4 regions of the Ectobacillus polymachus genome follow, and region 1 is predicted to be linked to each of the others. Evidence: riboswitches for the same ligand, from Rfam matches in the RefSeq annotation. Region 1 holds a riboswitch; each other region holds the start of a gene.
What was found. A riboswitch is a leader RNA that binds a small molecule or an ion and turns the genes downstream of it on or off. The one in region 1 is predicted to bind S-adenosylmethionine.

Region 1 (8,112 bases):
TGGTTCCCATTTGATCGGAACTTGCCAACTGAAAAACAGAATGATATAGGGAAATAAAAAAGGTAGAGAGATAACAAAAGTACCTCCGTTTCATTGTGAATCGGAGGTATTTTCCTATTCTAGTATAGGATGCTTTATCCGCGATTTATCGCTATTCATATCAGACGCAGCAAGGGTTAATCCTTATCTTAATGTAATATTTATCCCCTCTTTAGAAATAACTCGGCATCACTCCACATATTGCAAAAGCTTAACCAGTAATTTTTTGAAAATTATTATTGAATTATCATTGTTTTTCTATTGAGGCGATCGTGTATCTTTCATACAATGCTAGTAAACGAGGTATTGTAAGGAGGGGAACAAATGCGTAAAATAATGATTACGCTGATTGTTGTTCTAACTATTGGACGTGGATGGGAATGGTACATACAAGAAACATCTACGACGCCGTTTCCTGAAGAATCTCGATCTTTAAGTGAAAACGACATGTTAAGTCATCCTATACACATCGCCCAGGAGTTAGAACTTCATTTCGATAATTGAAGTATTAAGGATGAGTAAAATATGAATCAAATTCAAAATTGTCATAAATTGATTTTAAAGCAGGGTGATTCGTATCAGGCAGGTGCGTTTATTTATTTAGATAAACCGCAAACTGTGATAGGGCGTGTGAATCCTTCGTACGAGCCGGATTTCTCTATTCACAATCAATTTGTTTCACGTAAACATTTCGTCATTTTTATAAAGGAAGGCAAGATGACCATTCAGGATTTAGGAAGTAAGCATGGAACAGAGTTAAATAGAGAAGCACTGGTTCCATTTGAAATATACCCATTAAATGACTCGGATACGATTACATTAGCGAATGGGCTCATCGAATTACAGCTGGAAAAAGACTATGATGAAACGATGGAAATTCCAGGAGAACTCCTTGCTTATCATTTACATAAGGACGTACTTGAAATGGATGATATCGCGCAAACCATATATCTTCAGGATACTAGCATCAAATTATCACAAAAAGAGTATGCTTGCTGTAAAGTAATGGCGAATCATTTGAATGAGTTTGTTAGCAAGCAGCAGATTATTGCTGCTGTTTGGCCTGAACGGACATTATCAGATAATGTATATGTCGGAACAGAAGAGATGAATTCGCTGATTTATCGTCTTCGGGTGAAAATAAAAGGATATTTAAAAATTGAATCGGTATTACGAAATGGATTTAGAATGTCTAGAAGCAATTCGCATGATATGGAATAACAGGCGCACGCGGGTGCGCCTGTTATTTATTTCGCTGCGTAAGACCATGGTCACCATTCTTTGCATATTTCTAGGTGTACGACAGCTTCCGTAAAAATATACCGAGCTTTACCGGCTGTATCAATAATATGTAGGCATTGCTGCCTTTCATTGTAATGATGAACACGTCCTGTTAAATGGGAAATTACGCCATGATGACGATAATCAAAGGATACATACTGATTATGTTCCATTGCTTCACAAATCATGATTTCGAAGCTGATGTTTGTCTCCGGTGTAACGGATCGTTCTAGATTGCCTCCAGATTCATAATGAAAGACTTCGCCATTCCACGCCTCCTGATTACACTTCACAGAAATCGCTCCTTTTAATCGAACATTTGTTCTTATTTTACCTTTTTTTATGGGGATTATGCAAGTGATTGTTGAAAGTTATATAGTCCTAGGAACCTTGCAAAAGTATTTCGTGATTTAGTATTTACAAGCATCGTGTAAGAAATCGAATATATCTTTTTTTCTTTGCTTACGGAATAGTCAGAAAAAATAATATATCAAATAATTCAGAAAATATATTGACATAAGGTTAATAGTTATATAGAATGTAAATAATTTCATATGTCTTATCGAGAATAGGTGGAGGGATCAGGCCCTTTGAAGCCTTGGCAACAGCCGTAAACCGGAATTGTGCCAAATCCTGCAGGTTTTGCTCTGAAAGATAAGAGATTACACAGTCATGTGCGAATTCGGGCTGCTTCTTTTACCTTTTTGGGTAGGAAGCAGCCCTTTTAATTTAAATAAAGAGGAAGGGTGAACATGATGGGAGAAACATGGAACAAGGGAACGATTTGTGTACAGGGAGGCTATACGCCTAAAAATGGAGAACCACGTGTGCTGCCGTTATATCAAAGCACAACGTATAAATATGATACACCTGAGGATTTAGCAGCTCTATTTGATTTACGTGCTGAAGGTTATATTTATACACGAATTGCAAATCCAACCGTTGCAGCTTTCGAAACGAAGCTAAGTCAGCTCGAGGGCGGCGTTGGTGCTGTAGCAACCGCTTCTGGTCAAGCAGCGATTCAATTAGCAGTATTAAATATCGCTGGAGCAGGCGATCATATTTTGTGCTCATCTACCGTTTACGGAGGTACTCACAATCTATTTGCTGTCAGTTTACGTAAGCTTGGCATTGATGTTACATTCTTTGATCCAGAGCTGTCGGTAGAAGATATTGTTAAACTTGCAACAAGCAAGACAAAGCTCCTTTATGGCGAATCAATCGGTAACCCTGCTATTAATGTACTAAATTTTGAAGTATTTTCAGCGGCTGCAAAAGAACTAGATATTCCGCTTATCATTGATAATACGTTAGCTTCTCCGTATTTGTGCCAGCCATTTGCTCATGGAGCAAATATCGTGGTTCATTCAACTACGAAATATATTGATGGGCATGCAAGCTCAGTAGGCGGAGTCGTAATTGACGGCGGAAACTTTAACTGGGATAACGGAAAGTATCCAGAACTTGTCCTGCCAGATGAAAGTTATCACGGCGTGCAATATTTGAAGGACTTCGGAGCAGCTGCCTATATCGTAAAGGCACGCGTTCAGCTTCTTCGTGATTTTGGTAACTGTATTAGCCCATTCAATGCCTACTTAACAAATATAGGCCTTGAAACATTACATTTACGTATGGAACGTCACAGCCAAAATGCGCTAGCGATAGCAAAATGGCTAGAAAAGGATGAAAGAGTAAGCTGGGTAAGCTATCCTGGCTTAGAAAGCAGTAAATATTATGAGCGCAGTTCAAAATATTTACCTAAAGGTGCAAGCGGCGTGATTGCCTTTGGTGTAAAGGGCGGCATAGAGGCAGCTTCTGACTTTATTAAAGAATTAAAGCTTGCAACGCTTGTTACCCATGTAGCAGATGCAAGAACACTTGTCATTCACCCTGCTAGTACAACGCACCGTCAGCTTACCGAAGAACAGCAACGCGGATGTGGTGTTACACCTGATTTAATTCGTCTATCGGTAGGGATTGAAGATGTAACCGATATTATTGCTGATTTAGATCAAGCTTTAGCTGGAGGAAAAAAATATGCCAATAATCGTGGATAAGGATTTACCAGCACGTAAAATCCTGCAAAACGAGAATATTTTTGTGATGACGAAGGAGCGTGCCTCCTCGCAAGATATTCGACCGTTGAAAATCGCGATTTTAAATTTAATGCCTACAAAGCAGGAAACAGAAGCACAGCTGCTACGCCTACTTGGAAATACGCCGCTTCAAGTTGATATACAATTGTTACACATGGAATCACATACATCCAAAAATGTATCGCAAGAACATCTCACAAGCTTTTATTCTACCTTTCGCGAAGTGGAAAATCAGCGATTTGATGGCCTCATTATTACTGGTGCTCCTGTAGAGCTTCTCCCATTTGAAGATGTCGATTATTGGGAGGAACTAAAACGAATTATGGAATTTTCCGTTACGAATGTAACATCTACCTTGCATATTTGTTGGGGAGCACAGGCAGGCTTGTATTATCATTACGGCATACCGAAATATACACTTGAAGAGAAGATGTTCGGGGTGTTTGAGCATGAGCTGCAAGGAGATTACGTGAACCTGCTACGAGGCTTTGACGAACAGTTTTATGCACCTCATTCACGACATACCGAAGTAAGAGCGGAGGATATTGCCCGCGTGCCAGAGCTGCAATTACTTGCGCAATCAAAAGAAGCAGGTGTACATCTTGTAGCAGATAGCGGAGGGAAGAATATTTTTGTCCTAGGTCATAGTGAATATTCACGTAATACGCTAAAAGGAGAATATGATCGAGATCAAGACAGGGGACTATCTATTGCAGTGCCGAAGCATTACTACCGTAACGATGATCCAAAGCAAACTCCATATGTTACGTGGAGAAGTCACGGTAGCCTGCTCTTTTCTAACTGGTTAAATTACTACGTCTATCAAGAAACGCCTTATCAAATATAAAGTGAAACTTCCCTCGGTGGGGGGTTCTCTCATCCCCCACCGAGGGTTAGCAAAGGCCAATTCGGACTTTTATGGGCAGTTGTCCCCCACTTATCCTTCTTCGATTTCTCAAAACCTTGAAGTGAGGGTCTTACTGCCCGTTAAAGCGGGATAAAGGGCCAGAATCAGATAGGTGAAAGCAGTTTCCACACTGCTTTCACTTTTTTCTTACAATCTGATAAGAGAGCTATAGATGAAAAGGCCGGCGGGTTAATATAATAGGCACAATTTTTTTCTGAAATTTCATAAAACGTTGTTTTTTAAATTTTCAACTTATATAATTGCATATAAAGTGAACATTTATAAGTAGTTATTCTTATGGGAATATATTACATTCTGATAGATTGTTAGAATGGATAAACATTAGATAGAAATAGGGGTGGACGATCGTGAAAGAGATAAAAGTAGGATTGTTAGGACTCGGCACCGTCGGTAGTGGTGTGGTCAAAATTATTGAGGATCATCAAGACCGGTTACGTCATCAACTAGGTTGTCCTGTAAATATTGCAAAGATACTTGTGAAAAATATAAAGAAAGAGCGGGACGTCCGCATTACCCCGACGATGTTAACCACTGATGTAAATGACATCATTTATAATAAAGATATCCAGATTGTAATTGAAGTTATGGGTGGCATAAAGGAAGCTCGTGAGTATGTACTTACGGCGCTAAATAATGGAAAGCATGTAGTGACTGCTAACAAAGACTTAATGGCCCTGCATGGGGCAGAGCTTCTATCTGTAGCGAAGGAAAATCATTGTGATTTATTTTACGAAGCAAGTGTTGCCGGGGGGATTCCAATCCTTAGAAGTATTGTAGAAGGCTTCTCATCTGATCGTATTAAGAAAATGATGGGGATTGTGAATGGTACGACAAACTTTATTTTAACGAAAATGTCGAATGAAGGAAAAGCCTACGAAGACGTATTAAAGGAAGCGCAGGCACTTGGCTTTGCAGAAGCAGATCCATCCTCCGATGTAGAGGGTCTTGATGCTGCTCGTAAAATGACAATCTTGGCATCGCTCGGATTTTCAACTAAGGTGGAGCTTTCAGATGTAAAGGTGAAAGGTATTACTTCGATTACAGAAGAGGACTTAGCTTATAGTACGGAGCTTGGATATACGATGAAGTTAATCGGTATTGCCAAGCGCGATGGTGAAAAGCTAGAAATTAGCGTGGAGCCGACATTACTTCCTAATAGCCATCCGTTAGCATCCGTACAAAACGAATTTAATGCCGTGTATGTCTTCGGCGAGGCCGTAGGAGAGACGATGTTCTATGGACCAGGTGCTGGGAGTTTACCAACGGCTACATCCATCGTATCCGATCTTGTAGCTGTTATTAAAAATATGATTCTTGGTGTCACAGGAAATAGTATTGTAACAGCACAATATCCGAAAATATTGAAGGGTGATCATGAAGTGTTTACAAAGTATTTCTTGCGGCTACATGTGAAGGATGAAATAGGAGTTCTTGCGAAAGTAACCACCCTATTCTCTCTAAATGAAGCAAGCTTTGAGAAAATCGTTCAAATGCCTCTTGAGGAAAAAGGAACTGCTGAAATTGTGATTGTTACACACCGTGTAGCGCTGTCAAATTACAATGCACTATTAGCAGCATTGGAAGCAGTAGAAGCGGTGAAGTGTGTGAAAGCAAGCTATCGAATCGAAGGAGATGAAAAATGATGTGGAACGGTCTTCTATCACATTATAAGGAATTTTTACCAATAACAGAACAAACACCTAATCTTACATTGAATGAAGGAAACACACCCCTTATCCATTTAGATACACTATCGAAGGAATGGGGAATTGATCTATTTGTTAAGGTAGAGGGGGCAAATCCTACAGGATCCTTTAAGGACCGCGGCATGGTAATGGCGGTTGCCAAGGCGAAGGAGGAAGGAAGCGAAACGATTATTTGCGCTTCAACAGGAAATACCTCCGCTTCCGCTGCTGCTTATGCAGCGCGCGCAGGCTTGAAATGTATCGTTATTATTCCAAACGGAAAAATTGCTTATGGAAAACTGGCTCAGGCGGTTATGTATGGAGCCGAGATTATTAGCATTGATGGAAACTTTGACCATGCACTGCAAATGGTCCGTAAGCTAAGTGAATCGTCTCCGATTGCACTTGTAAACTCCGTTAATCCGTACCGTATTGAAGGACAAAAGACATCTGCATTTGAAATTTGCGATGCCCTTGGGGCGGCACCTGACATTCTTGCCATTCCAGTAGGGAACGCTGGTAATATTACGGCTTACTGGAAGGGATTCAAAGAATATAATGATAAAAAAGGAACGGGCCTTCCGGTTATGAGAGGCTTCCAAGCTTCCGGGGCAGCGCCAATTGTTCGCGGCCATAAAATTGATAATCCTGAAACGATTGCAACGGCAATCCGTATCGGGAATCCCGCAAGCTGGGATAAGGCAGTCGCAGCAGCGAATGAATCGCACGGCAAGATTGATGAAGTTACGGATGACGAAATTTTAGAAGTGTATCAATTGATTGCACAGAAGGAAGGCGTATTCGCAGAGCCGGGCTCTTGCGCTTCCATTGCAGGAGTGCGAAAGCAGGTACTTTCTGGTGAGATTCCTCAAGGAAGCCGCGTCGTAGCCGTCCTTACAGGAAACGGCTTGAAGGATCCGAATACGGCTATTGAAACGAAGCATATTAAGCCTGTTGTTCTTCCAAATGATGAGGAAGTGGTATTTGCACATATTAAAGGAGTGGTCATGCAATGACATCCAGTCCCATGTTCACCGTACAAGTACCAGCTAGTACAGCAAATATAGGACCAGGCTTTGACTCAATCGGACTTGCGGTGGACAAGTTTTTATGCGTTCGCGTTGCACCTTATACATCTTTTAGATGTGAAGCAAAATCAGCGATTCTTCAAGATACGCCGACCGATGAAAGTAATTTATTGTTTCAAACAGCGATTGATGTTGCAAATAGGTATGATCGCACCCTTCCATTTTGCAAACTGGAAGTATCCAGTGACATCCCGCTCGCTAGAGGATTAGGAAGCAGTGCCTCTGCCATTGTGGCAGGCATTGAAATAGCAAATGAGCTTTGCAACCTGCAATTGACGCTACAAGAAAAGCTTGATATTGCCTGCCAGGTGGAAGGACATATGGATAATGTAGGAGCATCGATTTTCGGCGGACTTGTTGTCGGCACGTATGATGGCGAACGTGCAATGCTCGTAAACAAAGCATTACGCCAAGTGGAGCTAGTAGCAGTCATCCCTTCGTATGAATTAAAAACATCGGATTCACGCAGTGTATTGCCAAAGAGCCTTTCTTACAAGGAAGCAATTCAAGGTAGCGGTATTAGCAATCTTCTTGTAGCAGCTTTGTGGCAGGAAAATTGGGACATGGCCGGAGAAGCTATGAAGAAGGATCTCTTTCATGAGCCGTATCGCGCGGCCCTCGTCCCAGAGCTTAGCGCATTGAGGGAGATAGGGAGTCATCCCTATATGTACGGGTTTACGCTTAGCGGCGCAGGTCCTACCGTACTGTGCTATGTTCATAAAGGCAAAGGAAAAGCTGTGCAAAAAGAGCTGCAAGCTATGTTTCCTGCATGTCAGGTAGCTAATCTGCATGTTGTGAATGAAGGAAGCAAAGTCTTGCACTCTCCTTTAGAGGAAAGTATGTAATAATTTTACAAATTACGATAAAATTACAAAAAGTATCCCTTAATTTAGGGATACTTTTTTCTTTCCCTCTAGCAGGTGGTATAATATGGGCGTTAGTGAACGGATAGAAACGAAAACCTTAAAATCGTAATCTCTATTTTTAACATATAC
Region 2 (8,112 bases), 470 kb from region 1:
TCAAAATCAGACGGCGAGAAAATGGCTGATTGAGCATATTGAATATCCATATTTTTAACCTGTGGCAAGTTTCCGACTGTGCCTGTGATAACCGTATATACTTGATTTTCGATTGCGCGTGCTTGGGAACAATAGCGGACACGCAAATAACCTTGACGATCTTCTGTGCAAAACGGCGTAAAAATGATTCGAGCTCCTTTATCGACTGCAATGCGAGCCAGTTCTGGGAATTCGATATCATAACATATTTGAATAGCAATTTTCCCACAATCCGTATCAAATACTTTCACTTCGTCGCCTTCACTAATTCCCCACCATTTTGTTTCATTTGGTGTAATATGAAGTTTGTATTGCTTCTCAATCGTTCCATCCCGGCGGAATAGATAGGATATATTGAATATTTCCCCATCCTCTTCGACAAAGTGGGAGCCGCCTATAATATTGACGTTATATTTCACAGCTAAATCAGTAAACAAGTTAATATAGTCCTCGGTATATTCGCTAATCCGTTGAACTGCAAGGCTTGGAGACTTCTCCTGCATAAACGACATCAGCTGGGTTGTAAATATTTCTGGAAATACAGCAAAGTCAGAGCCCGCATCAGAAGCAACACCAGTGTAATATTCTACCTGCGTTGCAAATTCTTCGAAGGAATGAATTTGCTTCATCATATATTGGACTGCACAAATTCGAACTGGTAATGAAGTTTTATAATAACGCTTTGTATTCGGCTGATAATCCACATTATTCCATTCCATCAAGGTAGCATACTGCTTCGATGCTTTATCATCAGGAAGGTATCCTGGGTTAATTCGCATCAGCATAAAACCGTTTAATGCTTGAAAGGATAAAACGGGGTCATATATTTTATGATGAATGACTTCATCTACATATTCTCTCGGAGATAAGGTATTTGCATATTTATGATAATTAGGAATCCGCCCGCCAATGATAATACTCTTTAAATTCAGCATGCGAGCTAGATCCTTACGCGCCTCATACAAGCGATAGCCAATTTTCATACGACGGTATTCAGGATGTACCATAACCTCAATTCCATACATATTGTAGCCATCCGGATTGTGATTTGTAATATAACCGTTATCTGTAATATCATCCCATGTATGGCGATCATCATATTCATCAAAGTTAATTAACAAACTAGAGCAAGATCCTATTATTTTTCCTTCGAATTCTGCACAAAATTGTCCTTCTGGAAAATGCACGATATGGCTCTCTAATTGCCCCTTTGTCCATGGATCCATTCCTGGAAAACAAGAAGCTTGCATAGCAATAATACTATCGATATCCTTATTTTCAATATTACGAATTAGAATCTTCTTCTCGAATTTTTTTAAATCCAATTGATCAGACATACTATATACTCCTTTTATTCCGTTCAAAAAAGAATTTTGAGAACGGTGTACTACATTCCATTTCTTAGTATACCTCAATTAAAGGGAGGATTACATGAGATCTAGAATTGTACTTTTCATCTAAATGAATACGAATCACTTTATTGACTTTCATGAAAAGAGATGATAGGATAAAACCAACTATACCAATATGAATATTTGTAATTTTATCAAGAGTGAACGAGAGATCTGGCTCTATGACTTCACAGCAACCTCCTTTAGGAAAGGTGCTCCTACCAGCAAAGCAACTGCTTTGGTTGATAAAAATGGAGGAAACTCTTTTTGCAACCAAAAGCAGAGAGAGTTTTTTATTTTGTTAATAAGGAGGATATGCATATGAAAAACTCATATTCGATACTATCAGGAGCAGAACCATTTTTCTTTGCAGGCAATGACATTGGTATTTTAGTTTCGCACGGATTTAATGGCACACCACAAAGCATGCGATACGTTGGAGAAAGGCTTGCAGAAAGTGGATATACTGTTTTAGGAGTTAGGTTGGCGGGACATGGTACGCATTACAAGGATTTGGAGCGATGCTGCTACGAGGATTGGATGCAAAGCCTTAAGGAAGGGTATGAACGCCTTGCAAAGCATTGTAAGTACATTTACATTGTCGGACAATCTATGGGCGGCACACTCGCCCTCACGCTCGCCAGTTCTTATAGATTTGCTGGCGTAATTACCATTAATGCTGCATTCTCGGTTCCGTGCTATGAAGCCTATGAATCTACAAGCTCACCAAAATATATTGATGAATCACTTCCAGACACGAAAGACTCTTCTGTGCATGAGATTGTTTACGATACAGTTCCTGTGTCATCTATTAGACAGCTCCTTCGCTTTATACAGGATGCAAAAACAAGCCTATCATCCGTTCTCTGTCCTGTCTTACTGCTTCATTCGGTAGAAGATCATGTCGTCCCTGCCTCATCTGCACATCAAGTCTATGATACGATTGGCTCTACCGAAAAAAAATCTATTCCTCTAATGAATTCCTACCATGTTGCATCAATGGATTTTGATAAGGACCTCATTGTAAGCTACTGCAGGCAATTCATCGAAGGGAAAGGAAGCCTTCTGAATTCTTGCGGGCGCAAACTTAACACATCAACCATCTAAAAAACGAGCATCGGATTATTCCGATGCTCGTTTTGTTACATGAGGTTTAAGATAGATCTTCCGATTAGTTGCTGACTAGGAGAATCCTGCTCCTCTTTACCCTTTATTTGTTCCATTTCATCTTTAATTCGTTTCATCTTTGCATCTAAATATTGAATCATTTCCGCAGTTTCTTTTAATTGATTGGTCAGCCGCTCCGGAACCGTCTTATCAAACTTGTAATAAATTTTATGCTCTAGGCTTGCCCAGAAATCCATCGCTACCGTTCGAATTTGAATTTCCACCTTCACATGCTCCGTTCGTGTTGAAAGAAACACTGGTATTTCCACAATAAGATGCAAGCTTTGATAGCCATTTGGCTTTGGATGCTGAATATAATCCTTCACCCGTAAAATATTGATATCATCCTGGCTCTGAATAATTTCAAAAATTTCATAGATATCCGAAACGAAGGAACACGTAACACGAACACCAGCAATATCATGAATATGTTCTTTTGCATTCGCTACTGTTATCTCTAGCTCTTTGCGTTCCAGTTTGTTGACGATGCTTTCAGGGCTCTTAATTCTCGATTTAATATGTTCAATTGGATTATGCTGATGTACAAATTGAAATTCTTCATTTAGTATGGTTAACTTTGTATCTATTTCATCTAATGCGAATTTATATATAAATAAAAAATTCTTCCATTCTGCAATTTGTTCTTGAATCATTTGACGCATACATGTATCACCTTTTCTTCTATTTTCTGATACTACTTATACTGTATCAAATTCTTATGAACTTTTCATGAAATCTATATGACTAGTTCATGACAAACAGATTGCAAAGAAGAAAGATAAAGTGAAACTAACTTTGAGTTATCCGCCCAAAGCTTAGTTTTGTAACTGGATAGCACGGCGTTCCTTACTGCTTTGCATAGCTGCATGAATGATACGAATCGTTTGTAAGCCTTCCTCTGGCGTAACGGGATTGGGCTTTCCAAAACGAATATGCTCAAAAATTCCTCTGTAGTAGGCGGCATAATTGCCAGGTACCGTTTCAATTTGTTGCAGGGTTTCTGTCCCGTCCTCTTCCGTTATAAGGCGTCCATACATCTCTGGATCATCATTACCGAAGTCCTTTTTTGTTGGATTTTCTCCAGCCTTCAGTTTGCTTTCTTGACCATCTAATCCGTACTTAATAAAGCTTCCTTTGCTTCCATGTACTAGAAATTTTGGTCCTTGGCCCATTACAATTGAACCAGAATGAAGCAAAACACGCAAGGTCTCATAGCCCATAATAATATGGAAATAATCATCAGTAAGTCCGCCTTTACGCTGGGCAAATACGTCTGCCATCACAAACTGCGGCATGCCAAACAAATGCAAGGCTTGGTCAATTAAATGAGCGCCTAGATCATATAACATGCCGGATCCTCGTTCTGCTCTTTCTCTCCAGCGATCCCGTACATTCGGACGAAAGCGATCGAAATGAGCTTCGTAAGTCGTAATCTCTCCTAATGTACCTTCTTTCATCAATTTTTTTATCGTTAGAAAATCATGATCCCAGCGTCTATTTTGATATACGCTAACCATAACACCCTGTTCGTTTGCTAATGTAATCAGATCTTCGGCCTCTTTAGGATCAATAACCATCGGCTTTTCTATAATCACGTGCTTGCCGTGCATAATACTTTGTTTTGCCATTTCGTAGTGAAGCACATTAGGCGTTGTTATAACAACTAGTTCGATTGAATCATCGTGCAGGATCTCATCTATTGTAGAAACAACCTCAACCTTTTCTATATCACGGCTAACCCTCTCCGCATCGCTTGACATCACTTTTACTAGCTCAAATTCATCTAACACGCGTAAAAAGGGCGCATGAAAGGTAGCACCTGAAAACCCATATCCGACTAGACCAACTTTAATTGCATTCATTTCGTTTCCTCCTGTGTTTCATCTGTAATGATAAGCGTAATATGATATTCTTGTAACTTTGCTTGTAATTCTTCTGGCGGTGCCTCATCGGTTATTACAACATCAATGTCTTGCCAGCTGCCTACCTTATGTAAAAATTCTTTTTGAAATTTCGAATGGTCCGTTACTAAAATAACCTGATTTGCTGCTTGAATCATGCCTTTTTTTACGTAGGCTTCCTCCTCATCTGGGGATGTTAATCCTTGAATTCCTATCCCGCAAGTACCTAAAAACAATGTATTTACACGATATGAACGAAGTTCTTCCGTTGTGCGCGGCCCAATAAAGTTCCGATGAAATGGATTAAACTTACCGCCAAGCGCATAAAGTATCACATTCTCATTATCACTAAGCACCGTTACGATATCGATAGAATTTGTAACGACTTTCACCCTCCGTTCCCCAATCTGATGTGCAACTAATCCGACCGTAGTTGACGTATCAAGCAAAATCGTATCTTCATCGTGAATATACAAGCTTGCTGCTTTTGCAATTCTCTCCTTCCTACTTGATATCTCTCGCTGTAAATACGAAGTAAGTTGGGGGTGACTTGAAGGAATAGCTCCGCCTTTAATACGAACAATGGCTCCTGTTTCCTCAAGTTTTACGAGATCTCGTCTTGCTGTATCACGAGAAACATGAAATACATCAATAATATCTTCCATGCTAATTTCCGGTTTGATTTTTAGTATTCCCATAATCTGCTTAAGCCGTTCTCTTTGTAGCATTGTAATCCTCCGTTCTTATTATTACCTTAAGAATATCTATACCCCTAACTATAATCAAGTAAAATAATTAAAATTATATATAAAATTAATTTTTATACTTAAAAATCTCCTCAAAAAAATTCCTGAAACAATTTGTTTCAGGAATCTTAGTAATCTATAACTCATCTTATCTCGTTTTCGCATAGATACAAGTATCTCGCAAGCCCGTTCCATCGATAGAGACCATATCATTCTTTAATATACCTTCCAATATAAATCCTAAGCGTTCTGGAACTCTACGACTCTTCAAGTTGTTTGAATCACAGCGAATTTCTATACGTCTTGCTCCTAGCTCCTGCATCGCAAAACGATTTATGCCTTCCACCGCTTCTGTGATATATCCTTGCCCGCTCTTAGTCGAACGAATCCAATACCCGATTTCAAACTTCGGTACGCTCCAATCAATTCGATGCAGCCCCGAGGATGCCACAAACTCTCCTGTTTCTTTCAAGAAGACAAGAAGTCGTAAATCTTCACGCTTCCAATATTGAATAATGGCTTCACGCAGATTTTCCTCTGTTTTTTGATCCGTTTGTTCCTCGCTTGCAAAGGGTAGCCATGGTTTTAAATCCTCGATAGATTCCATAATCGCCTCATACACCGCTTTGCCATCTCCTGGCCTTGGCATGCGAATATAGAGCCGCTCTGTATACAATTCAGTTGGTACCTCAATCAATAACGGATTCATAGGAAGCCCTCCATCTTTTTCATTCATGGTAGTACTTCCTAATTTTTCCGTCAAGAGAACGGATGCTTATTTTGATAATTTACTATGCTTATATCCATACAGCATGTAGAAAATAATCCCTATCACAAACCAAATGAAAAATCCAATCCATGTAATGACGGATAAATGAACCATTAAATAGCCACAAGAAAAAACAGCTAACAGAGGAATAATTGGTACGAACGGAACTCGAAATCCCCGTTTTAAATCCGGATTTGTTTTACGTAAAACAATTACACCAATCGATACGACAATGAAAGCAAACAACGTACCGATATTCGTTAAATCTGCAAGTTGTCCAATTGGAATAAGTCCAGAGAAAATAGATGCCATAATTGCCGTGACCCAAATGCTCTTCGTCGGCGTTTTCGTTTTCGGATGAACAGTAGATAAACCCTTCGGTAAAAGTCCATCACGGCTAATCGCAAAGAATAGACGGGTTTGTCCATACATCATAACAAACAATACGGTAGTAATCCCTAAAATTGCACCAAGCGAGATGAGACCAGCTGCCCAATCTTGATGAACATATTGGAGAGCAAACGCTACAGGATTTTTCACATCCAATAGCGTATAAGGAACCATCCCTGTTAATACAGCAGATACACCTACATATAACACTGTACAAATGAGTAAGGAAGTGATAATACCAATAGGCATATTCCGCTGCGGATTTCGAACCTCTTCTGCTGCTGATGATACCGCATCGAAACCAATATAAGCAAGAAAGGCTGTAGCTGCCCCATTAATAACGCCAGAAAATCCGAATGGCATAAACGGCGTCCAGTTTGCTGGCTTTACAAATTTAGCCCCTACTACAATAAACAACAATACAACCGAAATCTTAATAATTACCATAATATTATTTAAACGTGCTGATTCTTTCGTTCCGATTGTTAAAATTGAAGCTAACACTAAGATAATCACAATAGCAACAACATCTACATACGTTCCCTTTGCAGGATTGTAGGCATTGCTAATTGCAGTCGGAATGGAAATGCCAAAGCCTGAAAGGAGCCCTTGAAAATATCCAGACCAGCCACTTGCTACGACCGAGCAGGCAAGTCCGTATTCCAATACGAGATCCCATCCAAGAATCCAAGCGATCAGCTCGCCAAATACAGCATAGCTATACGTATACGCGCTTCCAGATACAGGGACAACAGAGGCAAATTCTGCATAACACAGTGCAGCAAATACACAGGCTAATCCTGATAGGATAAAGGAAAGAATAATAGCAGGACCAGCATGCTCTGCAGCTACGACTCCTGTTAAAACAAAAATACCTGTGCCAATTACCGCACCAACCCCGAGCATCGTTAAATCAAACGCTCCAAGTGATTGCTTTAAACGCGTTTCTGCCTTACCTGACAGCAACATGGTAATTGATTTCTTCCGAAACAAGTTCATATATCATAACTCCTTATTAAATAGTTAAGATGCATACTATGCAAAAAGTTTAGAATTTACAGAAAATTTAAAATATAAAAATATTCATATGAATTATTTTACAATACTATCACTCCTATGTAAAGATATAATCTTTATACAAAATATTCCTAGACACACAAGAAAAAGACTATCATGACTGATAGTCTTTCATTCTTTCATTTTCACTCCACTGATTTTCCTTGTAATTGCTTGAATGAGACGGATCAACTGTTATCATCAATTCTAGCTTAACTATGCAAATTACTACTATTTCATACTTGATATTCCTATATTAGTAAAAGTTATTACTTTGCTTAATAATCTTATCGAAATGATTAGGTATAACTAATTGCTTGACTGCCCATTTGTACCCATGCCTGTTCGAATGCTTGCCGTGATACCGCTGTTTTGGGACCGTCTGCAAGAGGGTCATTAATATATACATATTGTTCATCATAGCCTACGATTACAACGCTATGTTCACTGTACGTAATTTTGACATCACCATCATTTGTATTCCAAGTGGTAAATTCATCATCACTTAGCGGCGCAAAGGTACTATTCGTAATAACCCAAACTGGCGCTCCCTTGTCTATATACGTATATAATTCCTTCACATCTTTTCCTGTCAAATCAACCGCACGTGATGGCAAATATTGTTGTGCCAATTGGAATATAGGTCCATGATA
Region 3 (8,112 bases), on a different contig from region 1:
CCGGCTGTAATACCTGGGACAACCTCAAACATAATCCCGTTTTTGGCAAGCACCTCTGCCTCTTCTGCCCCTCTTCCGAAGACGAATGGGTCTCCGCCCTTAAGACGGGTTACAATCTTCCCGTTTTTCGCATGCTTTACGAGACAGGCATGAATTGTTTCCTGCTGCATGGTATGATTATTCGGCAGTTTCCCACAATAAATTAAATCGGCAGTTGGCTTTGCATACGAAAGCAGTTGTTGATTTACAAGACGGTCATACAATATTACATCCGCCTCTCGAATACACGTCATTCCTTTTACCGTAATTAAATCCGGATCGCCCGGCCCTGCTCCAACAAGATACACCTTCCCCATGTGACAATCCTCCCATTAATTTTCCATTTCGTCTATTACAAATCCAGCACTTCCTCGCACCCGTTTCTTTTCATATAACGTAATATCACAAATAATTGGCAAACGCAGGAAATATTTTTCTAGTTCAACTTCTACTGATTGAAATGCCTTTTCTTCATTTTCAGCCACAATTACAACGGGAATAACCTTATCTTCTGTTTTCACTTCAAATCGATACAATTCCATCTTTTCACACCGTTACTTCTTCTAGAATTTGATTAAGCTTTTCTTGCAGTGGTTGAATCCCTACGCGGCCAATAAATTGATAAAAGGTTTCCCCCGCTTGCTTTTCGTCCTTAAAGAAAGTTAGAAAGGATAGCAATACGTCTGGCAATTCTTCCCCACTTATTTTTCCTTTAAGCTTTTCATTAAACTTCCCACCATCTATAAGCGTTCCTCCCACATACAATTCAAACGCCTCAACTAATCCTTTCTCTCCTTTCATCTTTACCCCTTGCAAGCCGATATCTGCTATTTGTCGTTGACCGCACGAATTCGGACAACCAACCATATGAATACGAACCGGGACATCAATCGTCAATTGCTCATCCAAATAAGTGGCAATGGCGCGAAGACGGTTTTTCGTTTCTACTAATGCAAGATTACAATATTCGATTCCTGTACAAGACACCGCGTAGCCGATAAAGGATTGAGGTTTCGTTGTAATATTTTGAAAGAATGACAGCCGGGATAGCTCCTCTACCTTTTCTTTTGGTACATTAGGAATAATAAAATTTTGTGAATTACACGTTCTTACATCACCATTTCCGTACTTTCTAGCAAGTGCTGCTATTTCAAACAGTTCCTTTGTATGCAAGCGTCCTACAGGAACATGAAAGCCTGCATAATAATAACCCGCTTGCTTTTGTTCATGAATACCATAGAAATATCCTGCGTTCCATCCTTTGGATGCATCTTCCCCTCTTGAAGGCAGAGGACCGGTATATTCAAACAGTTTTTCTTTAAATGTATCCACTCCCCAGTCTGCAACTAAAAATTTCAACCGCGCATAATGACGTTTTTCGCGATAGCCGTAGTCACGGAAAATGGTTGTAATCGCAATCGCCACATCCTTTACTTGTTCAGGAAGAACAAACACATCTAGTAACCTTGCTAAATAAGGACGTGCAGACAATCCCCCGCCAACCTTTACGTTAAATCCAACTACATGTTCTCCATCTAATTCCTTTGTAGCTGGAATAAAGGAAAGACAGTTTATTTCCGCATTGGATGCATTACATACATTCGCACTAATAGACAACTTATACTTACGAGGTAAATTCGAAAACTCTTCATTCATTTGGAAATACTCATATACTTCCTTTACGATAGAAGTTGTATCAAACAATTCATCCTTATCAATGCCAGCTAGTGGATTTCCAACGATATTTCTTGTAATATCTCCGCAAGCACCAGCACTTGATAAGCCAACGCGCTTAAGGCGTTCAAATATATCCGGGATCTCCTCAATTCGTAGCCAGTGAAACTGAATTGCCTGCCTTGTTGTAATATCAATGACATCTCGGCCATAATCACGAGCTATTCCTGCTAGCGTTTCAACTTGTTCATTTGATAAAATGCCAGATGGAATATTTACACGCATCATAAAGTACCCGTCTTCTTTCGGGCGCTGTAAATACAGTCCCGCCCACTTAAAGGAATCCCATTCCTCTTTCGGTATAGAATCGAAACCGTTTTGTGCATAAAATGGAATATCATTAAAAATCTCCAAGCCATCCTTTATTAATTTCTTTTTCTCTGATGCATGTAAATTCGGACGATCCTTCCATATTTTTTCGTATGCCATCCTTTTCTCCCCCTTATTTTCTATTCATACCAACTTCGTTATCTTAGTAATCCTTTATCATGTAAGTACTGAATCATCTGATCTACACATTCATCCACACTACTTTTATGCGTTTGAATTGTAATTTCTGGATTTTCTGGTTCTTCGTATGGAGAGTCAATTCCTGTGAAATGCTTTACCTCACCGCTTCTAGCCTTTTGATAGAGACCCTTTGGATCACGCTTTTCACATTCTGCTAGCGGACATTGAACGAACACTTCAATAAACTCTTCCGGTCCAAGAAGTTCCCGTACATAGTTGCGATCTTCACAAAAGGGAGAAATGAATGCCGTTAAAACAATCGTGCCGCTATCGACAAACAACTTTGCTACTTCTCCAATACGGCGAATGTTTTCCTTGCGATCATGCTCAGAAAATCCTAAATCTTTATTAAGACCGTACCTGATGTTATCTCCGTCTAACACATAACAGGAATGTGATTCAAATAATTTTCTAGCTAACGCATTTGCAACAGTTGATTTTCCCGATGCTGATAAGCCTGTAAACCAAAGGACGAAGCTTGAATGGCCATTTTTCTTCCGCTGCTCCTCCCTTGTGATAGATGCTTCATGCCATGTTAAATTCTTCATCTAATTTCCCCCTCACCGTGAAATTTCCTCTTGCTTTATACCGCGAATGAGTACTTCTACGACTTCCTTTCGGCTAAATGTACTCGGTGGTATTTCGCCGTTACGGAGCATAGTCCGTACCTTTGTTCCCGACAAAATAATATGATCCTCAGATCCATGAGGACATGTTTTGGACGATGTCATCGCTTCGCATTTTGTACAGTAAAAGCTGTGCTCGAAGAAAAGCGGCGTAATACCTAGCTCTTCTTTCGTGAAATTTGCAAAAATCAATTGCGCATCATATGTTCCATAATAATTTCCAACTCCTGCGTGATCACGCCCAACAATAAAATGCGTGCAGCCGAAGTTTTTGCGAACAATAGCATGGAAAATTGCCTCGCGTGGGCCTGCATATCGCATTGCTGCTGGAAAAACAGCGAGAAATACGTGAGACTTTGGATAATAGTTTTTCAAAAGCACTTCATAGCTCTCCATCCGAACATTAGCTGGGATATCATCCGATTTTGTTTCGCCGACTAATGGATTTAGAAACAATCCATCAACAATTTCGAGTGCTGCCTTTTGAATATATTCGTGGGCACGGTGTACCGGATTTCTTGTCTGAAAGCCAACTACCGTATTCCAGCCAAGCTCGGCAAACTTCTGGCGGGTTTGAATGGGATCTAAGCGATAGGAAGTAAACGTGTCCTTTGGTACCTGATGAATAAGAAGGATAGACCCTCCAACATACACCGGTGAACGTTCCATCAATTTTTTCACACCCGGATGCTCTTCATCCGTGGTTCTATAGATAAGCTCTGCTTCCTTTTGTTTATTAGGGGTGTAAATATCTTCAATTTTAATAGTTCCGTATATAACTCCATCCTTTACTAGCTTTACTTCTTCACCCACTACTAACTCTTTCGCCTTATCTGTCGATACAGGAAGTGTGATTGGGATACTCCACACTGTCCCACTAGCTAATCGCATCGTTTCCACAACGGCGTTATAATCTGTTTCTGTTAAAAAACCAGTAAGCGGGCTATATGCTCCTGTGGCAATTAATTCAAGATCACTAAGTGCGATAGCATCTAGTTCAACTTCCTTTTGTAAATGTGCTACGTTACAGCCTTCCTTAATACGATTAATTAATGTTCCTCCGTGGGGTACAATTTGACTCATCGAATGATTCCTCCCATTTCATTTTTTTTGTGTCGTTTTTTTTCCTTTCCTAGGCTTGCAACTCCCAATGTGGCAAGTATGCCAACAAGTACAATGAATATATAGTAAAAATCCTTTTCCATGATTATTTTGATGAAGGAATACGAGAGTATCATGGAAAGAAACGGCGCTACAATCCACATCCTTAACATTTGGGATACAGCTTTTTTTCGAAATACATGTACTCCTTGTGACAATCCCATTCCAATCATGGCGGATGATGTAATTTGAGCAATCGGTAAAGGAATCCCAAACAACGCCGCACCAATGACGAGACTAGAGCTTGTTGATGAAATCGTAATGCCTTCCAATAGCGAAACGGATGTGATTTTCTTTCCGTTCGTCTCTAGTACTCTCGTTCCTAGTAGAAATGCTCCTGCTGCAACCGAAAGACCTCCTAATAGGGTTGCTGAATTCAAAGGTAGTAAATGGGCACCAACTAATGGGGCAATTGCATTCGCTACATTTTTCATACCGGCTGAATAGGCTTCAAAAAATCCTGCTACAATGACAAGTACTTTTAATATAGACCTCCATTTACCTATTTCTAAATGCGGATACTTGGAATTAAAATAATGAATTAGCATGCCCGCACCATACGTAATCGTACACGCAACAACAGGAGTTACAAACCAAAAAGATACGATAAATAAAACCTTACCTACATATAAAACATTGTAGGCAATTCCTACCCCTACAACCGATCCCACTGTTATTTCACTTGTTGATAGGGGGATGCCAAGAATATTTGCTAGTAATAACGAAACAGTAGCAGCTAATAGGGTTATGATAACTACTTCTATCGTAAATACATTTTCAGGAATAATGCCTGAGCTAATTGTTTTGACAACCTTCTGTCCACCAAGAATGGAACCTCCAACTATGGCAATACCGCATAATAACAGTGCACCATACTTGCTCTTAATCGCTCCGGATGCATAGGTTACTCCCATTGATGCTGCTGCCCCGCTTGCTCCTATGTTAAGAGCGAACAAAAACGCCATTAGAAACGCGGTCACAATCATATTTAATCCTCTCCCTTATGATGAAGACCACATTCCGTTTTCGCAATGCCAGCCCATCTTCCAGATCGCGAATCTCTGCCTTCTTGAACAGGTCGCGTACACACTTCACAACCTATACTTGGATATCCTTGGTCATGTAACAGGTTATATGGCAAATGATGCTCATATACATAGCGCCATACATCCTTATTCGTCCAATGAATAAGAGGACAAATTTTTATCGAATGGAACTTATGATCTTGATTAATAAATTGCACATGCTGTCTTGTTGAAGATTGCTCTCTGCGAAGTCCGGAAATCCAGGCTTTCCCTTTTGATAAGACCTCGCGAAGCGGTTCTATTTTTCTTATCCCACAGCAACGATTAGGATCCCGATTCCATAATGCGGAGCCGTACTGTTCTCCCTGCTCTTCTAAGCTTAGCTTCGGTGTTTTCATTTCAATTTGTAATTGCGGAAAGCGTTCCTTTACTTTTTCAATGGTTTCGTACGTTTCTTGAAAATGTAGATTGGTATCCAAAAACACAATGCTTGCATCTGGCTTTACTTGCTGAATGAAATCAATAAGGACAATACCTTCAATACCAAAGCTACATGCGTACACAACGTCATCGCCATATTGCTTATAAGCCCACTGCAAAACCGCAAGTGCTCCTTTGCTTTCATCTTGATTTGAAAAAGAAATATCACATTCTTCCCACGTTTCATACGTCAGCATCGTCATTCTCTCCTTTTCTCGTGTAACATACATATGCCAAATAAAAAAGGCAGCCTATCCTGTAATAGATAAGACCGCCTCTAGTTTCTCTAGTCAGCTACTGTATGTTATTTAAATCGGACTTTTTCACTCTTCTCCAATTGAATGACTTTTCCATCCTGTACGACAAGTGTGATTGATCCATATTTCATTGTATCTAGCATTGTTTTAATGGTGTCTGTCACTCGTTTGAACTGTTCATCTGCTACCACAACAGCAAACCCCCTTTTATTCCCAATTAAAAACAAAAAATCTTTTCCATTTCGAAAAGACTGTTGAGGTAACGATATACCTTATCTTTCAAAATGGGCCCATTTTGCTGGAAGTAGCACCTTGCCTATTAGCAGGTTGCCGGGTTTCATCGGGCCAGTTCCCTCCACCGCTCTGGATAAGTTTTTTATAATTTTACCACAATTCAAAAAATAATCAATCTAATTTTTTCAATATGTTTAATGGGATATCCCCTCATGCCCTTTCTTTCTTAGATAAATATATCATGAAGCGTACAGACATTGATTCCCTCCTTTACGAAATCATGACAGATATTTTTTTTCTTCTCCAAACTTGCACTTGCAATTGCATCTGCTATAACAGTTACGTACATACCTTTCTTTTTTGCTTGGTGCGCAGTACTTGTAATACTCGTTTCTGCCAATAGGCCGACTAATATGACATGAGAAATATGATATTCCCGCAAATGAATAACTAGCCTTTTACTAGAAAAAGCACTATGCTGTTTTTTTGTAAATACGAGATCATTTATGATTTTCACATGGTAATCCAGCATAACGCTTCCTTCGGTAGCTACCATATGATTTCGATTCCACAAATTAGCTTCAAATGGTGTTACGACATATAGAACCATAATATTGTGATGATTCGCCTGTTCAATTGCCCTATTTATGGTATGAACCCAAGCAGGTGGATCATTATATTCTATAGGCGTTACAGCATTTATATAATGACGTTGCATATCCATGACTAAGAGCGCTGTATTCCGCATATCGACTCTCCTAAAATAAAAAGGGTTGCTACCATTATATGATGAGGTACGCGAGAATATCCTTTAGATACAAAAAGGCGAGATAGGAATCATCCTACTCGCCTTGTAAAATTTTTATTATAGACTTTTAGGCCTTGTTACCGCGAGGATTGCGGTGCGAGGTTGTTCGATAGCATCCGATCATTCTTCACAAGGTCAGCATAACTTTCTCGTTCTACGACGATTTCTGCCTTTCCATCCTTTACAAAAACTACAGCTGGTCTCGGAATACGATTATAATTACTTGCCATCGAATACCCATAGGCGCCTGTACATGATACAGCTAGTACATCCCATGATGCAACTTTCGGCAGGACAATATCCCAAATCAGCATATCACCGCTTTCACAGCATTTTCCAGCAATTGATACCTTTTCTGCCGGCTGGTCGTTCGCACGATTCGCTAGCATTGCCTCGTAAGATGCCTGATAAAGGGCTGGTCGTATATTATCTGTCATACCACCATCTACGGCAACATATTTCCGAATACCTGGAATTTCTTTAATCGAACCAATTGTATACAGAGTCGTTCCGGCATCTCCTACAATGCTACGACCTGGTTCAATCCAAATTTCCGGCAGTGGATAATTACGGCTTACAAACTGTTTACGTACTGTGTCCGTCATCTCTTTGACATAGGTTACAATCGGAAGAGGTGTATCTCCATCTGTATACCGTATACCGAAACCGCCGCCTAAATTTAAAATGGTCATGATTTCACCTGTTTCCGCACGGACTAAATCGAGGAAGGCACTTAATATTTCAATGGCACGTACAAATCCATTTGTTTCAAAAATTTGCGAACCAATATGAGAATGAACACCTAGTAGATGAAATGACGGCTTTAATAAAGCTATTTTCATGGCTTGCAGTGCTTGCCCGCTCGTAATACCAAAGCCAAATTTTGAATCATCCTGTCCTGTTGTAATATATTCGTGCGTATGTGCTTCAACGCCAGGAGTGACACGTAGCAATATATTCACAATTTTGCCAGATTCCTTTGCAAGATCATGTAGAATTTCAAGCTCGAAAAAATTATCAACCACGAAGCAACCGATATTTGCATCAATTGCCATACGAATTTCTTCCTCTGTTTTATTATTTCCATGAAAATGAATTCGTTCTGCTGGAAAACCTGCTTCGAGTGCCGTATACAATTCGCCCCCAGATACTACATCAAGCGATAGATTTTCTTCCTTCGCTAGTTTACCCATTTCTAAACATAAAAACGCCTTGCTCGCATAGGCGACTTGATAGGA
Region 4 (8,112 bases), on a different contig from region 1:
TGCTCGTAGGCGTACCTATTCAGATTGGGATAGCAACCAATAAATTTTCATCGGGGGTCGCAGCACTGACAAGTATATTTTACTTACTAAAAAATAAGCAGCTACGAATGAAAACAATCATTGTGAATGTCTGTATTGCTTTTACTGGAGGAATTTGCGGGGCACTCATTACCTCTCATATTACAGAACAAACGATGAATATTGTTGCCTTAATCTTATTGATATTTGCTTTCATTGTGACATTGAAAAATAAGCAATGGGTATCTTCTGCCCTGGGACAAGCTAAAACTTCTACTATTGTGAGTAATGCCGTGCCCTTCTTTATAGCTGCTTATGACGGCGGATTTGGTCCTGGATCTTCAACATTTGGAATCCTACACTACATGAATCAAAAAAATACGTATATGAAAGCAGTTCAACTTACAAGAGTTTTAATTTTTGGGAGTTGTTGCGGAGCATTTATCGTATTTTACCAAACAGGATTTGTCCAATGGAATTATGCAATTGCAATGGCAGTCGGATCTGCAATCGGATCGCAAATCGGATTACTTGCATTACCCAGGGTTCCATTAAGAGTTGCTAAATCCTTATTGATTACCATTATTTTTCTACTAATAGGACAAGTAGTATGGGATTGCATAAAGGGTTTCTAATTAGTAGTGCTTATTAAAGCTTCACAAACATGAAATTAACAATGGGACTTCTAAGTTGAACCCCATTACTTAAAAACAAGAATAAAATTTACATAGGATACTCTATGATTTGAACAACAATAATTAATAATGTGGGGCTCAGCCACATCTCCATCAAGCTAAGATACCAAATAGGCCACGCTTTAAGCACAAAAGTAGATACCTGCATTTCTTTATCAACGAAAATAGATGGTTTATCGACGAAAATTACTACTTATCGACGAAAACAGAATGTTTATCGACGACTTTTACCCTTTTATCGACGAAAATGGAATGGTTATCGATTTTTCGTGTTTTATCGACAAAAACCATTACTAGACGAATGGCAGTTCTGAGCAAAAAAGGAGCCCTGGAATACGTTAACAACGCTTTTTCCGAAACTTCCCCTCCCCACTTTCATTATATATCGGAATAAACATACATATCCAACAAGTCCGAGTCAAAGATAATTTATTTAATGATATATGCTTAGAAAAGCCCGTTTCTATAAAAATATATTAATGTCTATTATACATGTCCACTTCTTTAACCATGAAACAGAATACTCTAATCCTGTAAAAGCTTTTACAAAATTATAAGGAGGGAGGAATTTTTTGGTATGAATGAAAATAATCAAGTAAATCAACCCATGGACCCCCCAGGACCTTGTACAGTAAATACAACACCTCTTAGTTCATTTACGAATATAAATACTCCCACAGTTACTGGATTCGCTGTTACGGCATTTATTAAGGTTCCTGTTGTTACGGTAGAGACAACAATCCAAATTCCTTTAGAGGCGACGATTACCCTTACGCCTGCAGCAACTGAAATTAAAAGAGTGAAAAAAAATGTATTTCTGGATCAAGTGAAACTTATTCCAGTTGCATTTACTCGTATTGATGAAACTGACTTTTTTAACGTGAGAAGAGCTAAATTATTTGTAGCAGGGCATATTCGAAAAAATATTGAATATACTACGTCAGGGAGTAGCGCTGGATGTACTACAGCACTTCAAGATAGAGTGGTCGATATTAATTTTTCTGGTTTTACAGACATATTACATTTTAACAATTTTCCAATCATCGGTATTTCTGAAACTGCCGAGGCTAATTTCCTTAGTGAAACAAACAACTTAAATGCTCGTTTGGATAAATTTTTCTTCCAAAATCTTGTCAAATTCAATGAACAGCCATTCGGTGAGTTAGTAGCTGCAAACTTCTTTGAACTTGATTTTTCACCAACGGTGGCAACTCCTGAGGCACCTTTTAGCACGTTGACAGAAAAAATCGTCCTGGAACTTACTATAAAAGTATTACAAAATCAGCAGCTTGCCATTGAAGCTGTTCCAGTAGTACCTAGGCTTGAGGGACTCACTCCTCCAGCATCTTAATGGAGTTTCCTCAACATATTTAAGACAAAAAGGATCCGTTTCTTTTAAACAGGTCCTTTTTGTACTTGCGTTTAAATGCCATATATGTGTGAATGTCTTATAATAGATACTCATTCTTTAAGACAAACGCAAAATACATAGCCTGCTGCTCATTATACTTTCTATACCCGTTTATGTACTGACTCCTTTTTATCTGGTGAAGGGGTTTTTATACGAACCGACTACTCCATTGTCTTTATCGCTAAAAGAATACCTGTTGCCCAATCTACTTCTGTTATGACTAAATCTCTTCTTTCTCTTAATTTATTAAGAAGCTTAGGTGCTTTAATTCTGTATTCCTCAGGTACACTCCTATCCGGAAGTAAATCATGAATGACGTAAAATCCTCCTACGTTTAAATGGTCTAATGTCTTATCCAACAGTTCAAATTTCCCTGGCCATGTATCTGCAAAAATAAAATCGAATGTCTCTTCCATATTTCGAATAAATATTGCACCGTCCTCACATCGAAAAGAAATTCGTTTATCATTCCCTAAATAGGTTTTTGCAATGTCTAACAATTGCGGATTTATATCCACCGTTATGAGCGTACTATCCCCATCCATTCCATCTACAATCCATGCTGCGGATGCACCAGATCCCGTTCCAAGTTCTAAAAATTTCCCCTTTGCTTTTGATGATGCTAATCCTTTTAGTAGATACCCCGTCTTTGGGTCACAAGATTGATGAAATCCCTGTAATTTCGAATGTTCTACAATTTTATCGTAAAGGCTTAGTGATTTCATCAGCGTCTCTTTTTCCATTTTACATAGCCCCTTCCATGAATATTCCTAAGATTCAAGTTATAAAACAAAATAAAAAGTGGCCTCTTTATTAAGAGGCCACGCGTTCACGGATTCGACCTCTTATCTCCCAAAGCATTTGCTCTGCTGGAATTAGCACCTTCCTAACGATATTAGGGGTTGCTGAGGCTTCAAAGGGCCAATCCCTCCACCTCTCTAGATAAGAATTCATATTCAATACAGATATAATTGGATATACTATACAATTAAGTATAATTTATAATAAATCGTTTTGTCACTTTCGTCAATCTGATACTCTACGATTCGAATAACAATAATTAATAAAGTGAAACTCCCCCCTCGCCATTTCCGTTATGCCCTAAACTTGGAATACAGTTGACGTTACAGGACTTATTCGTTCATAATACGTATATTGATTACAAAGGTAATTTCTATCTATCTTACCTATATTTTTCTATGGAGATGAAGCAAATGGCGTGGCAAGATATGACAATTCGGCTGCTTGTAGCTATACTTACCGGTGCATGTATCGGTACCGAACGACAATGGCGTCACCGAATGGCTGGAATACGTACAAATGCTCTTGTTTCCCTTGGAGCATGTTTATTCGTCATTTTATCGGTTATGTCAACAGGAGATAATAGTCCAACTCGAATTGCCGCACAAGTAGTGAGTGGCGTCGGCTTTCTAGGCGGCGGTGTGATCATACGAGAAGGGTTTAGCGTTCGCGGATTAAATACAGCTGCTACTCTTTGGTGTTCTGCAGCCGTTGGTACATTAGTTGGAGCAGGATTTATGAAACTGAGTATTATAGGTGCAATTGGCGTAGTATTAGCAAATGTTCTCCTTCGTCCTATTGCGTTATTCATGAATAGAAAATCAAAGGATCAGTCGCAAGAAAATCTCTTCTATGAAGTGAATATCACTTGTCTACATGAACATGAAACCGTTATACGTACTGCTTTATCTAAAATGATACTTTCAGAAGGAATAGCCTTACAAGAACTGTATAGTGAGGAAATTGAAAGTGGAAGTAAAGTATCCATAATGGCTTTGCTTCATAGCGATCAGTCGAAAGCCCTGCTAATCGAACAAATTGTTAGTAAATTAAAACTTGAACATGATATTATCGCAATTGGATGGAAAACCCTTTCAGAGCAAGAAGGCGATTAAGATGAACATCCGTTATACTTTGTGATCCCTTTCATATCTTAATCCCCTTACTGTCTGCGATAATAACAAAATAGCGAATTCAAAAACAACACCATCTGTTTTTTTCAGATGGTGTTTTCTTAAATAATAGTTTTTAGGTCTTGCGTATTCAAATTTTCCTAATCCTACATTCCTCTTAATACACTTGATATACATAGCCATACATATCATACGGATAATACGGATATGGATAACCATAACCATATCCAGGTGTTAGCAATGCCCCCGTCGCTAATCCCCCAAAGCCTCCGAAAAACGGACGACCAAAACCTCCTATAATTCGCTCATCACTCATTGCTTGTTTCCCTCCTTTTCATTCTTGCATGTTGTATACATAATTACGTTATTCTGGACAATTGTAATAGGAATAGGCAATTTTCTTACTACTACATGAAAAGGACAAGAGAAACAAACCTATTAATATTCGTTTTTCACTACATAGTATCTTTTGCAAAATCCAGACGAATATACTATAAACTCCTCTATACAATCATCTGGTTTTATTTTCCACTTTTACAACTATCCAAATGGAATATTTTACAATTATAGATTTACCAAGAAACGTACATTCTATATTTGACTTTAAATTCACGTAAGGAGGAATTGACGAATGACAGTAATTAATCAATTAAAACAAACGGTTTCTGGATTAAAAAGTGCACAAGCTAGCCTTGAAGGATTTGCACTTGCTACTGATAACCAACAAGCAAAGCAAACCTATAAAAATGCTGCTCAGCAGACCCAAACGGTCATTGATACTTTGGCACCGCGTGTACACGATGTGGAACAAGAAGAGCCGCAATATAAGGCCTAACTTTCTTAAACCATTTTTCGCTTATGGATTATGTATTAATTTTACAAATTAAGAAAAAGGGTGATACATCATCACCCTTTTTCTCCAACCTATCCTGCTATCCTATTACGAAATGGACTGATCGTATGTTAAAAACAAAGCTGCTCCCGTGCTGCGTCATATTTCTACTGTTACCAAGCTTCTTATTAGGATGTGCGATGCAAAAAGAATATAAAACTACAAAAGAAAAAAACATACAAGTATCCAATGTAAGTACAATCGATGACCAATCCCCATCTATGCAGGCGCAAAAACAAATATCTGCCATTAACGGGATTGTAGACGTAAAGGCTGTAAATATAGGAAATAATCTTTATGTAGCTGCTAAACCTACTCAATTTAAACGATTACAATTAAACTCATTGCGAGATGAAATTTCAAAGCAATTAAAGGCATCCTTTCCTACCTACCAATATCACATTAGCTTAGACAGTAAAATTTATAAGTTGGTAGGGCAGCTGCAGAATGATGTGAATAAGAAAGAAGTTAACGCTGTTGTAATTGCAAAAAAAGCAAAAAAAATCGAGTCGGAAATGAATTCTGATACATAACGAATTGGAATGGTGATAGAAAATGGCAAGTAAACAAAAAAATATGACACCTGTGCAGCAAGAATATCAAACGCTCGCAAAGGAGTATGAAACAAAACGACCCATATTCAAAAACTGTGTCAAAGCATTTTTTGTTGGCGGGTTTATCTGTTTAATCGGTCAGTTTATAGCAACATTTTATACAAACTTTTTTGACTTTACGGAGCGATCTGCAGGTAATCCAACAGTTGCAACTCTTATATTTATTTCCATGTTACTAACTGGATTTGGTGTATATGATCGCATTGCACAGTTTGGCGGTGCAGGTACAGCTGTTCCTGTTACTGGATTTGGAAATTCTGTTATTTCCGCTTGTATTGAACATCGTAGTGAAGGATTTGTCTTAGGTGTCGGTGGAAATATGTTTAAATTAGCTGGTTCCGTTATTCTATTTGGAACTTTTTCAGCATTTGTAATTGCTACGATTAAAACCATATTGATTCATTGGGGAGGGTTTTAAATGCAGCTAGGGCATCAAACATGGCATTTTCAGAACAAGCCTACCATCCTCACAACTGGTGTAATTGGTGGTCCATTTGAAGCGAATGGAAAGATAGCTGAAGATTTTGATGCCTTGCATGAAGATCTATGGCTTGGTCAAGATTCATATGAAAAAGCACATCGAGTGCTGTTCGAGGAGGCTTGTAAGCGTGCAACGGAAAAAGCAGACATGCGTACGCAGGATGTTCATTTTTTGCTTGGCGGGGATTTAATTAATCAAATTACTCCTACTAGTTTTACAGGACGTACATTGGGAATCCCTTATTTAGGTCTGTTTGGCGCCTGTTCTACTTCAATGGAAGGTCTTGCTTTAGGAGCTCTCATCGTGAATAGCAATTGCGCAAATTATGTGTTAACAGGGGCTTCAAGCCATAATGCTGCTGTTGAAAAACAATTTCGCTATCCCACTGAGTATGGCGGACAGAAACCACCTACTGCCCAATGGACAGTAACGGGAGCTGGTGTCGCCTTACTTAGCAGTCAAGGAGATGGGCCGTATGTAACAACCGCTACAGTAGGAAGGGTTGTAGATATGGGATTAAGTGATCCATTTAATATGGGTGGAGCAATGGCCCCTGCTGCTGTAGACACTATTATTGCTCATTTTCGTGATCGTCAAATTGATGAAACATATTATGACTTGATTGTAACAGGAGATTTAGGACGTATCGGAAGAGAATTAGCACTTCATTTACTAAAAAAGCAGGGATACTCTATAAAAGATGAACAATTTCAAGATTGTGGTTTATTGATATATAGTGATGATCAGCCCGTAATAGCAGGAGCAAGTGGACCGGGATGTTCTGCTACTGTTGTCTATGGTCATTTATTAAACCGAATGAAAAGTGGAGAGATATCAAAAATGCTCGTCGTTGCAACAGGCGCTTTGCTTTCTCCCTTAACATTTCAGCAAAAGGAAACGATACCGTGCATTGCGCACGCTGTATCCATTGAATACGGAGGTGAACATTAATGGCAATGTTTATTTCAGCATTTGTTGTTGGAGGCTTAATCTGCGTGATTGGTCAGCTCTTATTTGACGTTGCCAAGCTAACACCTGCTCATACTATGGTAATTTTAGTCGTAACTGGGGCTATATTAGATGGCCTTAACTTATATGAACCATTAATTGACTTTGCTGGAGCTGGAGCTACCGTACCTATCACGAGCTTTGGAAATGCCCTTGTTCACGGAGCAATGGCAGAAGGTGAAAAATACGGTCTTGTAGGTGTCGTAACAGGAATGTTTAAAGTAACGAGTGCCGGTATTTCTGCAGCAATCATTTTTGGTTTTATCGGTGCACTACTATTTAAACCAAAAGGATAAGGAGTAATAGGATGACAATTGTAACTGACATTAAAACGTGTTTAGCAAATGTAAAAGGGGCACAATCTAGTTTAAGCTTATTATCACACCATACTGTCGACAACAACGCAAAACAAATGTTTCATGAATCAATGCTCGAATTAGATGATGTAATTTCCGATTTACAAAAAAGAATATCCCACTTAGAAAAAGAGGAACCACAATATAAAGGGATGTAAGAAAGGAATTGATTTTCATGCCAGAATGGATAGTAGTAATCATTCGATGCTTTAGTATTTTAGCTATTCTATTCTTCATTACAAAGCTGCTAGGAAAAAGGCAAATATCACAGCTTTCCTTCTTTGAATATATTGCTGGTATGACAATGGGAGATATTGCTGCAGAAGTATCAACCGGGCTTGAACAAAACTATATACACGGTGTACTTAGTATTGCTGTGTTTTCCATGATTCCATTTTTAGCAGGCCTACTTGCACTTAAAAGTAAAAAAATGCGCGATTTTTTTGAAGGAAAGGCTACCATAGTAATTAAGGATGGAAAAATACTTGAGGACAATTTAAAGAAAGAAAAATATACGAGTGATGAGCTGTTAGAACTACTTCGCAAAAAAGATGTATTTCGTGTAGCAGATGTTGAATTCGCGGTATTAGAAGCCGCAGGTGAGCTTAATGTACTGTTAAAAAAAGAAAATCAGCCTATTACCCCATCTCTTTTAGGATTGCAAATAGCACAAGAGAAGGAAACACACACAGTTATCATGGAT

Region 2: it holds a riboswitch for S-adenosylmethionine, as region 1 does, so the genes downstream of both, ACM5BR_RS13565 (alpha/beta hydrolase) here and ACM5BR_RS11250 (bifunctional O-acetylhomoserine aminocarboxypropyltransferase/cysteine synthase) in region 1, are expected to answer to the same signal.
Region 3: it holds a riboswitch for S-adenosylmethionine, as region 1 does, so the genes downstream of both, ACM5BR_RS06405 (YezD family protein) here and ACM5BR_RS11250 (bifunctional O-acetylhomoserine aminocarboxypropyltransferase/cysteine synthase) in region 1, are expected to answer to the same signal.
Region 4: it holds a riboswitch for S-adenosylmethionine, as region 1 does, so the genes downstream of both, ACM5BR_RS05560 (O-methyltransferase) here and ACM5BR_RS11250 (bifunctional O-acetylhomoserine aminocarboxypropyltransferase/cysteine synthase) in region 1, are expected to answer to the same signal.

Annotation. Positions count from the first base shown of each region.
Region 1 covers NZ_JBLREB010000002.1:133,099-141,210, forward strand. The annotation lists gene ACM5BR_RS11230 (MMPL family transporter) at 1-57, shown strand, start outside; gene ACM5BR_RS11235 (hypothetical protein) at 364-543, shown strand; gene ACM5BR_RS11240 (FHA domain-containing protein) at 565-1,260, shown strand; gene ACM5BR_RS11245 (YolD-like family protein) at 1,311-1,613, opposite strand; SAM riboswitch class I at 1,877-1,981, shown strand; gene ACM5BR_RS11250 (bifunctional O-acetylhomoserine aminocarboxypropyltransferase/cysteine synthase) at 2,076-3,377, shown strand; gene metA (homoserine O-acetyltransferase MetA) at 3,358-4,263, shown strand; gene ACM5BR_RS11260 (homoserine dehydrogenase) at 4,692-5,987, shown strand; gene thrC (threonine synthase) at 5,987-7,045, shown strand; gene thrB (homoserine kinase) at 7,042-7,962, shown strand.
Region 2 covers NZ_JBLREB010000002.1:603,020-611,131, reverse strand. The annotation lists gene ACM5BR_RS13570 (GNAT family N-acetyltransferase) at 1-1,376, opposite strand, end outside; SAM riboswitch class I at 1,580-1,682, shown strand; gene ACM5BR_RS13565 (alpha/beta hydrolase) at 1,752-2,537, shown strand; gene ACM5BR_RS13560 (GTP pyrophosphokinase) at 2,573-3,259, opposite strand; gene ACM5BR_RS13555 (oxidoreductase) at 3,413-4,459, opposite strand; gene ACM5BR_RS13550 (DeoR/GlpR family DNA-binding transcription regulator) at 4,456-5,226, opposite strand; gene ACM5BR_RS13545 (GNAT family N-acetyltransferase) at 5,393-5,953, opposite strand; gene ACM5BR_RS13540 (amino acid permease) at 6,020-7,402, opposite strand; gene ACM5BR_RS13535 (C39 family peptidase) at 7,759-8,112, opposite strand, start outside.
Region 3 covers NZ_JBLREB010000001.1:1,245,230-1,253,341, forward strand. The annotation lists gene cobA (uroporphyrinogen-III C-methyltransferase) at 1-356, opposite strand, end outside; gene ACM5BR_RS06375 (DUF3906 family protein) at 372-581, opposite strand; gene ACM5BR_RS06380 (nitrite/sulfite reductase) at 586-2,202, opposite strand; gene cysC (adenylyl-sulfate kinase) at 2,241-2,831, opposite strand; gene sat (sulfate adenylyltransferase) at 2,844-3,992, opposite strand; gene ACM5BR_RS06395 (inorganic phosphate transporter) at 3,989-5,056, opposite strand; gene ACM5BR_RS06400 (phosphoadenylyl-sulfate reductase) at 5,059-5,772, opposite strand; gene ACM5BR_RS06405 (YezD family protein) at 5,880-5,996, opposite strand; SAM riboswitch class I at 6,102-6,206, opposite strand; gene ACM5BR_RS06410 (cysteine hydrolase family protein) at 6,293-6,814, opposite strand; gene lysA (diaminopimelate decarboxylase) at 6,952-8,112, opposite strand, start outside.
Region 4 covers NZ_JBLREB010000001.1:1,093,668-1,101,779, forward strand. The annotation lists gene ACM5BR_RS05550 (sulfite exporter TauE/SafE family protein) at 1-653, shown strand, start outside; gene ACM5BR_RS05555 (CsxC family protein) at 1,291-2,064, shown strand; gene ACM5BR_RS05560 (O-methyltransferase) at 2,286-2,867, opposite strand; SAM riboswitch class I at 2,967-3,073, opposite strand; gene ACM5BR_RS05565 (MgtC/SapB family protein) at 3,339-4,040, shown strand; gene ACM5BR_RS05570 (hypothetical protein) at 4,216-4,374, opposite strand; gene ACM5BR_RS05575 (DUF1657 domain-containing protein) at 4,690-4,893, shown strand; gene ACM5BR_RS05580 (YhcN/YlaJ family sporulation lipoprotein) at 5,091-5,483, shown strand; gene spoVAC (stage V sporulation protein AC) at 5,506-5,982, shown strand; gene spoVAD (stage V sporulation protein AD) at 5,983-6,996, shown strand; gene spoVAE (stage V sporulation protein AE) at 7,002-7,349, shown strand; gene ACM5BR_RS05600 (DUF1657 domain-containing protein) at 7,361-7,567, shown strand; gene ACM5BR_RS05605 (DUF421 domain-containing protein) at 7,576-8,112, shown strand, end outside.